2 regions of the Streptomyces sp. Edi2 genome follow, and region 1 is predicted to be linked to the other one. Evidence: riboswitches for the same ligand, from Rfam matches in the RefSeq annotation. Region 1 holds a riboswitch; the other holds the start of a gene.
The links. Region 1 has a riboswitch for cyclic di-AMP ahead of ABR737_RS27980 (C40 family peptidase). Riboswitches for the same ligand answer to the same signal wherever they lie in the genome.
Positions count from the first base shown of each region.

Region 2: another riboswitch for cyclic di-AMP. It lies ahead of ABR737_RS34005 (M23 family metallopeptidase); the one in region 1 lies ahead of ABR737_RS27980 (C40 family peptidase).

Region 1 covers NZ_JBEJGX010000003.1:5,572,367-5,578,085, forward strand. The annotation lists gene ABR737_RS27970 (C40 family peptidase) at 1-481, opposite strand, end outside; gene ABR737_RS27975 (hypothetical protein) at 807-1,160, shown strand; gene ABR737_RS27980 (C40 family peptidase) at 1,422-2,573, opposite strand; cyclic di-AMP (ydaO/yuaA leader) riboswitch at 2,582-2,765, opposite strand; gene pcrA (DNA helicase PcrA) at 3,056-5,518, shown strand; gene ABR737_RS27990 (peptidoglycan DD-metalloendopeptidase family protein) at 5,681-5,719, opposite strand, start outside.
Region 2 covers NZ_JBEJGX010000003.1:6,953,876-6,959,594, forward strand. The annotation lists gene ABR737_RS33990 (DNA gyrase/topoisomerase IV subunit A) at 1-964, opposite strand, end outside; gene ABR737_RS33995 (M16 family metallopeptidase) at 1,263-2,603, shown strand; gene ABR737_RS34000 (M16 family metallopeptidase) at 2,642-4,024, shown strand; cyclic di-AMP (ydaO/yuaA leader) riboswitch at 4,236-4,391, shown strand; gene ABR737_RS34005 (M23 family metallopeptidase) at 4,404-5,183, shown strand; gene ABR737_RS34010 (GntR family transcriptional regulator) at 5,455-5,719, shown strand, end outside.

The sequences.
Region 1 (5,719 bases):
CCAGATAGCGCTGCGGGTCCGCGGAGAGCAGCAGCCGTACGGTCGGGTCGACGCCGCCGGAGCGGTACTGGCTCGCGGCCACGGTGCCCAGCTCGCTGCGGGCGGCGTTCAGTTCCGCGGTTCGGCGGGCGGCCTCGTCCTGCAGCCTGCTCAGCTCCTCGCGTGCGGCGCCGGCGGCTTCCTTCGCGCCGTTGTAGCTCTGCGTGGCCACCTCTGCCTCCTGGTACAGCGCGTTGACCCGGTCCTTGACCCGGTCGGGGGTGAGCCGGTGAGCGGCCTGGCCGGCGCCGTCGGCAACGGCGGTGACCGGGGCGGCGGTGGCGGCTTCCGCCTCCGCCGGAGCGAAGCCGGTGGCGGTGGCGGCACCCGCCAGGGCCAGGGTGGCGGCCGTGCGGGCGGTGCGTGCGCTGCGTGCGCCGCCGGTGAGCGCGGCGAGCGGATGCTGCCGCGGCTTGCGGTGCGAGGCCACGGTGGCCGTCACTTCCTTCCCTTGGTGCCCGCGGGCCCGGCGGCGGTCCGTCACGAGGGAACGGACCGCCGTCGCACCTCACGGCGGGGCGGCCGACAGGACGCCGGTGGGAGGCCGGCGAGGGCGGGGAGTCGACCGCCTGGAGGAGGACGCTAAGCCTGGGTGTTGCGGTGATGAGTCCACTTGCCCGGGATTGTTCGCTTTCGACCGGGGGTGGTGCGCGGGTGACCATGGCGCCACGGCCACGCGGCCGGGACCGGGCCCGGCCTGACCGAAGCGGCGATTGTGGGCGCCCTGCCTGAAGGGCCGTGCTATGCGGCGGCTACGATCCAGCACTATGGACGTAGTAATCAATCTCTTCGTCGGCCTGCACATCATCGGCATCGCCTCCCTGCTGGGCGGCTTCCTGACCCAGATGAAGGCGATGGGCGCGGGCACCGCCCGTTTCGTGCCGGCGATGCTGCACGGCGCGCTGACGATGCTGGTCACCGGCATCGTGCTGGTCGGCCTCAACCAGGCCGAGGGCCACAGCCTCAACACCATCAAGCTCGGCATCAAGATGGCCGTTCTGGTGGTCATCCTGGCGCTGGTCTACGTCAAGCGGGACGACGAGAAGATCGCCCCGCCGCTCTTCGGCGCGGTCGGTGCGCTGACGGTGGCCAACATCTTCATCGCCGTGCTCTGGACCTGAGCGGAACGGCGGACGCCCCGCGAGCCGGGCTCGGGGCGCAGGCCAGGGCGGCGGCACCCCGTGGCAGGGCTCCGGCCGCCGGCCACAGCGACGTGCCCCCGCGAGCAGGGCTCCGGGCGCCGACGCACAGGCCCCTCAACGGCACACCGCGCGGTCGTCGCACTCCTCAGAGGGGAGGCGACGGCCGCGCGGTGGCGTGTGGGGGGTGGCCGTGGGGGGTGGCCATGGGGGGTGGTCTGGCGGGGAAGCGAAGGCCGGGCCTCAGCCCGGGCGGACGCTCCCGTAGATCGGCATGTAGTAGATCGACTCCTCCCGGACATTGGCGCCCGGGTGCGGGGCGTGGATCATCTTGCCGCCGCCTATGTACATGCCGACATGGCTGATGTCGTCATAGAAGAAGACCAGGTCACCGGGCTTGAGGTCCTTGGTGGCGACCCGCTGGCCGGTCTTGACCTGGTCCCAGGTGGTCCGCGGCAGCTTGACGCCGGCCGCCTTCCACGCCGCCTGGGTCAGTCCCGAGCAGTCGTACGAGCTGGGCCCGGTCGCGCCCCACACATACGGCTTGCCCATCTGGGAGCGGGCGAAGGCGAGCGCCTTCTCGGCCTGGGCGGAGGACGAACCCCCGGTCGAGCCGCCGTTGTCGGAGCCGCCGCCGGTCTGGCCGCCGGACGGGCCGCCCCCGTCGTGCTGCTGCCGGCGCTCGCGCTCCTGCTGCTTGCGGGCCGCCTCCTCGGCCTTGCGCTTGGCCGCCGCCTCCTTCTGGCGTTCCAGTTCCGCCAGCCGCGCCTTCTCTTGGGCGGTCAGCCGGGACAGCAGCTGCCGGGCCTCGGTCAGCTTCTGCTGGACGGACTGCTTGGACTCCTTGAGCGAGGCCTGCGACGTCTGCAGCCGCTCCAGGTCGCGGGTCGCCTCCGCCCGCTGCCGGGCGGCCGCGGCCTGCTGCTCCTGGTAGTCGGAGACGGCCTCCTTCTGGCGCCCGGTCAGCCGCTCCATGAGGTGGCTGCGGTCGAAGAACTGCTGCGGGTCCTTGGCGAGCATCAGCTGCGCCGTCGGGTTCATGCCGCCGGTGCGGTACTGCGCCGCGGCGAAGGTGCCCAGCCGGCGCCGGGCCTCGTTCATCTTCTCGGCCCTCTTGGCGGCGGCGTCGAGCAGGCCGTCGACGCGGTCCCGCTGGCCGTCGGCGTGCTCCTTGGCGGCGTTGTACTTCTGGGTGGCCACCTCGGCCTGGTGGTAGAGGCCGTCGACCTTCTGTTTGACCTCTTCGATGCTGGGTTTGGGCGCCCGGGGGGCCGCGTCGGCGGACTGCGAGAGCAGCGTGGCCGAGGCGAGGGCGGCGGTGGTGAGCCCGACCGCCGTACGCCGTCCTCCGGGCGAGGTGAGAATGCTGGTGCGCGGCTTGCGATGCGACGCCAAGGCCGGCGACTCCTTCCGTGGACCGCCTACCGGGTTAGCTGTCGGGTTCGGGCGGTGTCGCTGACGGAAGGCTTGCCCTACGGTCCGGATCTCCGCTGGCGACGGCTGTCCGGATCGATTCACCCCGGTGGTGCTGGTGGGTCCCCGGCTCCGGGTGCCCGAAGGCAGGGCCGGACTCGGCGTGGGCGGCCCGTGCGGACGCTGTCGTCCACGGGGAGGCGGGCTGCCTGAGCGAGGACGTTAGCCAACTCGTGTGGCTCCTGTGAAGGCTGATGTTCGATATGCCCGAAACCTTTTTGTGACCTGAACGCGATGCGGGGGTTGTCATGGCAGATGTCGGATTCGGGTAGACGAGCCGCCGACCGGTTTGCGAGCGCCCCGGACGCCTGACCTGCCGCGGTGCCACCGCCCGCGGCGAAAGCGGGCCGCAATCGGCTACTGGGCCGCGGGCTGTCAGTGCGGCCGCCTAGACTCGGTGGGCGATGAGCAGCCTCTTTGACGACAGCTTCCTGGCGGACCTCGGCCACAAGGGCGAGGAGGAACCCCCTCCGCCCCCCGAGGACGAGCACGGCCCGGCCCCCGAGGAGATCCCTGCCGACCTCTTCGGCGGGAGGTTCGACGCGCCCCCGCCCAGAGAGGCGTATTACCGCGACGGTGCCGCCCGCCCCGCCCTCGACCCGGCGACGCTGCTGGAAGGGCTCAACGACGAGCAGAAGGCCGCCGTGGTGCACACGGGCGGCCCGCTGCTGATCGTCGCCGGTGCCGGCTCCGGCAAGACCCGGGTGCTCACCCACCGCATCGCTCATCTGCTCGCCGAGCGCCATGTCCACCCCGGCCAGATCCTCGCGATCACGTTCACGAACAAGGCCGCCGGCGAGATGAAGGAGCGCGTCGAGGAGCTGGTCGGCCCGCGCGCCAACGCCATGTGGGTCTCCACCTTCCACAGCGCCTGCGTCCGCATCCTGCGCCGCGAGTCCAAGCAGTTGGGCTTCACCTCCTCCTTCTCCATCTACGACGCCGCCGACTCCAAGCGCCTGATGGCCCTGGTCTGCCGCGATCTGGACCTGGACCCCAAGCGCTACCCGCCCAAGTCCTTCAGCGCGAAGATCTCCAACCTCAAGAACGAGCTCATCGACGAGGAGACCTTCGCGGGGACGGCCGCCGACGGATTTGAGAAGACGCTGGCCGAGGCGTATGCGATGTACCAGGCGCGGCTGCGCGAGGCCAACGCCCTGGACTTCGACGACATCATCATGACGACGGTCAATCTGCTCCAGGCCTTCCCGGACGTCGCCGAGCACTACCGCCGGCGCTTCCGCCATGTCCTCGTCGACGAGTACCAGGACACCAACCACGCCCAGTACACCCTCGTGCGTGAACTGGTCGGCCCCGGCACGGCCGAGATGCCCGCGGCCGAGCTGTGCGTCGTCGGTGACGCCGACCAGTCGATCTACGCCTTCCGCGGCGCCACGATCCGCAACATCCTCCAGTTCGAGGAGGACTACCCGGACGCGACCACGATCCTGCTGGAGCAGAACTACCGCTCCTCGCAGACCATCCTGTCCGCCGCCAACGCCGTCATCGAGCGCAATGAGAACCGCCGCCCCAAGAACCTCTGGACCGACGCCGGCGCCGGCCCCAAGATCACCGGCTATGTCGCCGACACCGAGCACGACGAGGCGCAGTTCGTCGCCGACGAGATCGACCGGCTGACCGACGCCGGTGACGCCAAGGCCGCCGAGGTCGCGGTCTTCTACCGCACCAACGCCCAGTCCCGCGTCTTCGAAGAGATCTTCATCCGGGTCGGACTGCCCTACAAGGTCGTCGGCGGGGTGCGCTTCTACGAGCGCAAGGAGGTCCGCGATGTCCTCGCCTATCTGCGGGTGCTCAGCAACCCCGAGGACACCGTCCCGCTCCGCCGCATCCTGAACGTCCCCAAGCGCGGCATCGGCGACCGCGCCGAGGCGATGATCGACGCCCTGTCGCTGCGCGAGAAGATCACCTTCCCGCAGGCGCTGCGCCGGGTCGACGAGGCGTACGGCATGGCGGCCCGGTCCGCCAACGCCGTCAAGCGCTTCAACGTCCTCATGGAGGAGCTGCGCACCATCGTCGAGTCCGGCGCCGGACCCGCCACGATCCTGGAAGCGGTCCTGGAGCGTACGGGCTACCTCGCCGAACTCCAGGCCTCCACCGACCCCCAGGACGAGACCCGGATCGAAAACCTCCAGGAACTCGCCGCCGTGGCCCTGGAGTTCGAGCAGGACCGTGGCGAGGACAATCCGGGCACGCTCTCCGACTTCCTGGAGCAGGTCGCGCTGGTCGCCGACTCCGACCAGATCCCGGACGAGGACGAGGAGGGCAGCGGCGTGATCACGCTGATGACGCTGCACACCGCCAAGGGCCTGGAGTTCCCGACCGTCTTCCTGACCGGCCTGGAGGACGGCGTCTTCCCGCATATGCGCTCGCTGGGCCAGACCAAGGAGCTGGAGGAGGAGCGCCGGCTGGCCTATGTCGGCATCACCCGCGCCCGCGAGCGGCTCTACGTCACCCGCTCGACGATGCGCAGCGCCTGGGGCCAGCCCTCGTACAACCCGCCCTCCCGGTTCCTGGAGGAGATCCCGGCCGACCACCTGGAGTGGAAGCGCACGGGCCCGGCGACGCCGTCCGCGTCCATGGGCGGCCTGTCGGCGGGCGGAGGCGGCGGCTTCGGCTCCACGCTCTCGTCGTCGCGCGCCAAGGGCCCCAGCGGCTTCGCGACCCGCCGCGCCGGCGACCGTCCGGTGGTCTCCCTGACCATCGGCGACCGTGTCACCCACGACAGCTTCGGGCTCGGCACGGTCGTCGGCGTCAAGGGCAGCGGCGACAACGCCGAGGCGACGATCGACTTCGGCGGCGAGAAGCCGAAGCGGCTGCTGCTGCGGTATGCGCCGGTGGAGAAGCTGTAACGGGGGCAGCGCGGGCCGGGTGACGGGGATCGTCACCCGGCGGAACGGCCCAAGACGGCCCAAGACGGCCGGAGCGGCTGGAACGGCTCGACACGGTGGAACGCCGTCACGATTGAACGGCGGCACGGTGGCACGCCGGTCGGTGCGGGTGGAGGCGGTGCGTCAGTTCGGGTTGAGGCCGTGATCGCGCAGCCACGGCTG
Region 2 (5,719 bases), 1.4 Mb from region 1:
AGCCGTTCTTGACCTCGATCACCAGCCGCAGGCCGTGCTCGCGGTCGGTGAGGTCCTTGACGTCCGCGATGCCCTGGAGCTTCTTCGAACCGACCAGGTCCTTGATCTTGGAGATGACCTTTTCGGGGCCGACCGTGAAGGGGAGTTCGGTGACGACCAGACCCTTGCGGCGGGCGGTGACGTTCTCCACCGCGACCGTCGCGCGGATCTTGAACGTGCCGCGGCCCTTCTCGTACGCGTCCCGTACGCCGCCGAGGCCCACGATCCGGCCGCCCGTCGGCAGGTCCGGACCCGGCACGAAGCGCATCAGGGTGTCGAGATCGGCGTTCGGATGCTTGATCAGATGGCGGGCCGCGGCGATGACCTCGCCCAGGTTGTGCGGCGGCATGTTCGTCGCCATACCGACGGCGATGCCGGACGCGCCGTTGACCAGGAGGTTCGGATACGCGGCAGGGAGGGCGGCCGGTTCCTGCTCCTGGCCGTCGTAGTTCGGCGCGAAGTCGACGGTGTCCTCTTCGATGGACTCCGTCATCAGGGACGTCGCGGACGCCATCCGGCACTCGGTGTACCGCATCGCGGCGGGCGGGTCGTCATTGCCCAGCGAACCGAAGTTGCCGTGACCGTCGACGAGCGGCAGCCGCATCGAGAACGGCTGCGCCATACGCACCAGGGCGTCGTAGATCGACGCGTCGCCGTGCGGATGGAGCTTACCCATCACCTCGCCGACGACGCGGGCGCACTTGACGTAACCGCGATCGGGCCGGAGCCCCATCTCGTTCATCTGGTACAGGATGCGGCGGTGCACCGGCTTGAGACCGTCGCGGGCGTCCGGCAGGGCGCGCGAGTAGATGACCGAATACGCGTACTCGAGGAAGGAACCCTGCATCTCGTCGACGACGTCGATGTCGAGGATCCTCTCCTCGAAGTCGTCCGGCGGCGGGGTCTTCGTGCTGCGGCGGGCCATCGCGGCTGCGGCTCCTTCTGCTGCGTCTACTGCCGATGCCGGGGAGGCGGCATCGAACAACGGTCAACCAGTCGGGTCAACCAGCTGAGGGATCGACCCGCGAGTATGTCTGAGTCTGACGCGGACCATTGTGGACCGCCCCACTGACAACGCCGACCGCGACTCCCCTTTCAGCTCCCTGCGGGTCGCGCACGGCACACGTCCCGGGCCGGCCGCCCGGTGACTTCGCCAGATGCCGACGCGCTTGCATACAGTGACAGAACTTCCTCGCAAGCGGATCGAAGGGACGTACATGCCCATGGGTCACACGGCCACAGAACAAGCCGGCTCCGGCGGCCTGACAGCAACCGAGCACCGGCTGGCCAACGGCCTGCGCGTGGTGCTCTCCGAAGACCACCTGACGCCGGTCGCAGCGGTCTGCCTGTGGTACGACGTCGGCTCCCGCCACGAGGTCAAGGGCCGTACGGGCCTGGCTCACCTCTTCGAGCACCTGATGTTCCAGGGCTCCGCGCAGGTGAAGGGCAACGGCCACTTCGAGCTGGTGCAGGGCGCCGGCGGTTCGCTCAACGGCACCACGAGCTTTGAGCGCACCAACTACTTCGAGACCATGCCCGCCCACGAGCTGGAGCTCGCGCTCTGGCTGGAGGCCGACCGGATGGGCTCGCTGCTGACCGCGCTCGACGACGAGTCCATGGAGAACCAGCGCGACGTCGTCAAGAACGAGCGCCGCCAGCGCTACGACAACGTCCCCTACGGCACGGCCTTCGAGAAGCTGACGGCCATGGCGTACCCCGAGGGCCACCCGTACCACCACACCCCCATCGGGTCGATGGCCGATCTGGACGCGGCCTCCCTGGAGGACGCGCGGGCGTTCTTCCGGACGTACTACGCGCCCAACAACGTCGTCCTGTCGATCGTGGGCGACATCGACCCCGAGCAGACGCTGGCCTGGGTCGAGAAGTACTTCGGCTCGATCCCCGCGCACGACGGCAAGCAGGCGCCGCGGGACGGCACGCTTCCCGACGTCATCGGCGGCGAGCTGCGCGAGGTCGTCGAGGAGGACGTGCCCGCCCGGGCCCTGATGGCGGCCTACCGCCTGCCGCACGACGGCACCCGTGAGGCGGACGCCGCCGACCTCGCGCTGACCGTCCTGGGCGGCGGCGAGTCCTCCCGCCTGTACAACCGGCTGGTGCGCCGCGACCGCAGCGCCGTGGCGGCCGGCTTCGGCCTGCTGCGGCTGGCCGGCGCACCCTCGCTGGGCTGGCTGGACGTGAAGACGTCCGGCGGCGTGGAGGTCCCCGGCATCGAGCGCGCGGTCGACGAGGAGCTGGCCCGCTTCGCCGCTGAGGGACCGACCCCGGAGGAGATGGAGCGGGCACAGGCCCAGCTGGAGCGCGAATGGCTGGACCGGCTGGCCACGGTCAGCGGCCGCGCCGACGAACTGTGCCGCTTCGCTGTCCTGTTCGGCGACCCGCAGCTGGCGCTGACCGCCGTGCAGCGCGTTCTGGACATCACTCCCGAGGAGGTGCAGGCGGTCGCCAAGGCCCGGCTGCGCCCCGACAACCGCGCGGTGCTCGTCTACGAGCCCACCGAGCCGACCGACGCCGCCGACACCGAGGAAGGGGAGGCGGACCAGTGAGCGACGCCACCACCCACGCCGATTCCCCCGTGAGCAGCATGGACTTTCACCCGCAGCCCCAGGGCGGCGCGCCCAGGCCGTGGGCCTTCCCGGCCCCCGACCGCAGCCAACTGCCCAACGGGCTCACCCTCCTGACCAGCCACCGCCCCGGCCAGCAGGTCGTCGCCGTAGAGATCAACCTCGTCGCCCCGCTGGAGGCAGAGCCCGAGGGCCTGGACGGCGTCGCCACGATCATGGCGCGCGCCCTGTCCGAGGGCACCGACAAGCACGACGCGGAGGAGTTCGCCGCCGAGCTGGAGCGCTGCGGCGCCACCCTGGACGCGCACGCCGACCACCCCGGTGTACGGGTCTCCCTCGAGGTGCCGGCGTCCCGGCTGCCGCGTGCACTCGTCCTGCTCGCCGACGCGCTGCGTACGCCCGCCTTCCCGGAGAGCGAGGTCGAGCGGCTGGTGCGCAACCGTCTCGACGAGATCCCGCACGAGCTCGCCAACCCGGCCCGGCGCGCGGCGATGGCGCTGTCCAAGGAACTGTTCCCGGCCACATCCCGTATGTCACGGCCGCGCCAGGGCACCGAGGAGACCGTCGGACGCGTCGATGCCGCGGCCGTCCGCGCCTTCTACGACGCCCATGTACGGCCCGCCACGGCCACCGCCGTCATCGTCGGTGACTTCACCGGGGTCGACCTGGACGCCGTGCTCGCCGAGACGCTCGGTGCGTGGAGCGGCTCGTCGGCCGAGCCGCTGAAGGCCTCGCCGATCGTCGGCGATGACACCGGCCGCGTGGTGATCGTGGACCGCCCCGGCGCCGTCCAGACGCAGCTGCTCATCGGGCGTATCGGCGCCGACCGGCACGACCGGGTGTGGCCCGCGCAGGTCCTCGGCACGTACTGCCTGGGCGGCACCCTCACCTCCCGTCTGGACCGTGTGCTGCGCGAGGAGAAGGGCTACACCTACGGGGTGCGTGCCTTCGGGCAGGTGCTTCGTTCCACCGCTCCCACGTCCCCCGAGGGGGCCACGGGTGCCTCGCTGCTCGCCATCAGCGGGTCGGTGGACACCGCCTCCACCGTCCCGGCGCTCGACGACCTGTGGAACGTGCTGCGCACCCTCGCGGCAGAGGGGCTGACGGACGACGAGCGGGATGTCGCCGTACAGAACCTCGTCGGGGTCGCGCCGCTGAAGTACGAGACCGCGGCAGCCGTTGCCGGCACCCTCGCCGACCAGGTGGAGCAGCACCTGCCGGACGACTTCCAGGCGCAGCTGTACGTCCGCCTCGCGGAGACCGGCACGGTCGAGGCGACCGCGGCGGCCGTGAACGCCTTCCCCGTGGACCGGCTGGTGACGGTCCTGGTGGGCGATGCGGCGCAGATCGCCGAGCCCGTCAAGGCGCTGGGCATCGGTGAGGTGACAGTCGTCGGCGGCTAGTACCGCCGTGTGACGGAAGGTCACATATCGACAAAGCAACTCCCGTGGCGATGGTCTGCCACGGGAGTTGCTGTATGTCCGGTTTATTGCGGCCGGTGCCTCGGTTCTTGTGGCATCCCGCACAAAAAAGCGGATCTGTTTGCCGATTGAAAGTTGCCCCGTTTAGCGTCGGTCCGGCTGTTCGTCACAAGTCCGCCACAACCGTGGCACCGGACAGTCATCGCCGAATCCCCGTACGGCGCGAGCCAGGGGAACCGGGGACCCAGAGTCCCTTGGGGTGAATCGGACTCCCCTCCGGAGGAGCCCGTAGGAGACCTTCCTGCTCCGAACCCGTCAGCTAACCCGGTAGGCGAGAAGGAGGGAAAGGACAAGCCAGTACATGGCGTTCATCCGTGCCACCGGGAAGCACCGTCGTACGAGCCGCCCCGTGCGGACGACCCGCCACATCGCCGGCATAGCCACCCTCGCGGCCGGCGGCGTGGTCGCCTCCGTGGCCTCGCCGGCGCTGGCGGCCACGGACGAGGCCCGCACCCAGGACACCGGTCTGCAGCACGCCGTCGTGCTCGGTGACGAGCTCGCCAACCACGTCGCGGCCCAGGCCGACGCGCAGCAGGCCGAAGCGGAGACCGCGGCGGCGAAGGCGAAGGCCGAGGCCGTGGCCAAGAAGCAGGCCGAGGAGGCCAAGCGGCGCGTCGAGGCCGCCCGCAAGGCCAAGGAGCGCGCCGCCCGCGAGGCGGAGCGCAAGCGCCTCAACACCTTCGTCGCCCCCGTGGCCGACTCCTACGTGTCCACCTCGTACAAGGCCTCCAGCGGCCTGTGGTCCTCGGGCAGCCACACCGGCATCGACTTTCACGCCGCCTCCGGCACCTCCGTCCACGCCGTCGGCACGGGCACCGTCGTCGAGGCCGGCTGGGGCGGCTCGTACGGCAACAACATCGTGATCAAGATGAACGACGGTACGTACACCCAGTACGGTCACCTGTCGTCGCTCGGCGTCTCGGTCGGCCAGCACGTCACCCCGGGCCAGCAGATCGGCCTCTCCGGCGCCACCGGCAACGCCACCGGCCCGCACCTCCACTTCGAGGCCCGTACCGGCGCCGACTACGGCTCGGACATCGACCCGGTCGCGTACCTGCACTCGCACGGCGTCAACGTCTGACCTTCCGCCTCGCCTGAGCGCGCTCCTCACCGGGCCGCGCGGCACCGGACCGAGCATCCGCCGAAGCCCCGGCCCCACGGCCGGGGCTTCGGCGTATCCGGCGCCGCGGTCGGTGTGCAGAGGGATACGCCGTCCCCCTCCCGGCCAACTTCCGGCCAAAAAATTTCCATGAATAAGCGGAGCCCGCCGAAAAGGCGTTCCCGTCGAATAGAGTCACGGAAAAGTCGCCGACCGGCGGCGTTTCCAGGGGATTACGGCGGAGGCACGGAAGATGCGAGGCCATATTTCCGCTCATGCGGTGTGCACGGCGATTCGCGATGACATTGTCTCCGGTGCGCTGGCGCCGGGGAGCCGGCTGATCGAAGAGATCCTTGCGGCCCGGTACGGCGTCTCCCGGGTGCCGGTCCGTGAAGCGCTGCGAACCCTGCAGTCCGAAGGGTTTGTCACCACCCGCCACCACGCGGGCGCCTGCGTCGCCGAGCCCACCGAGCAGGATGCCGCCGATCTCCTCGACGTCCGCGCCCTGTTGGAGCCGC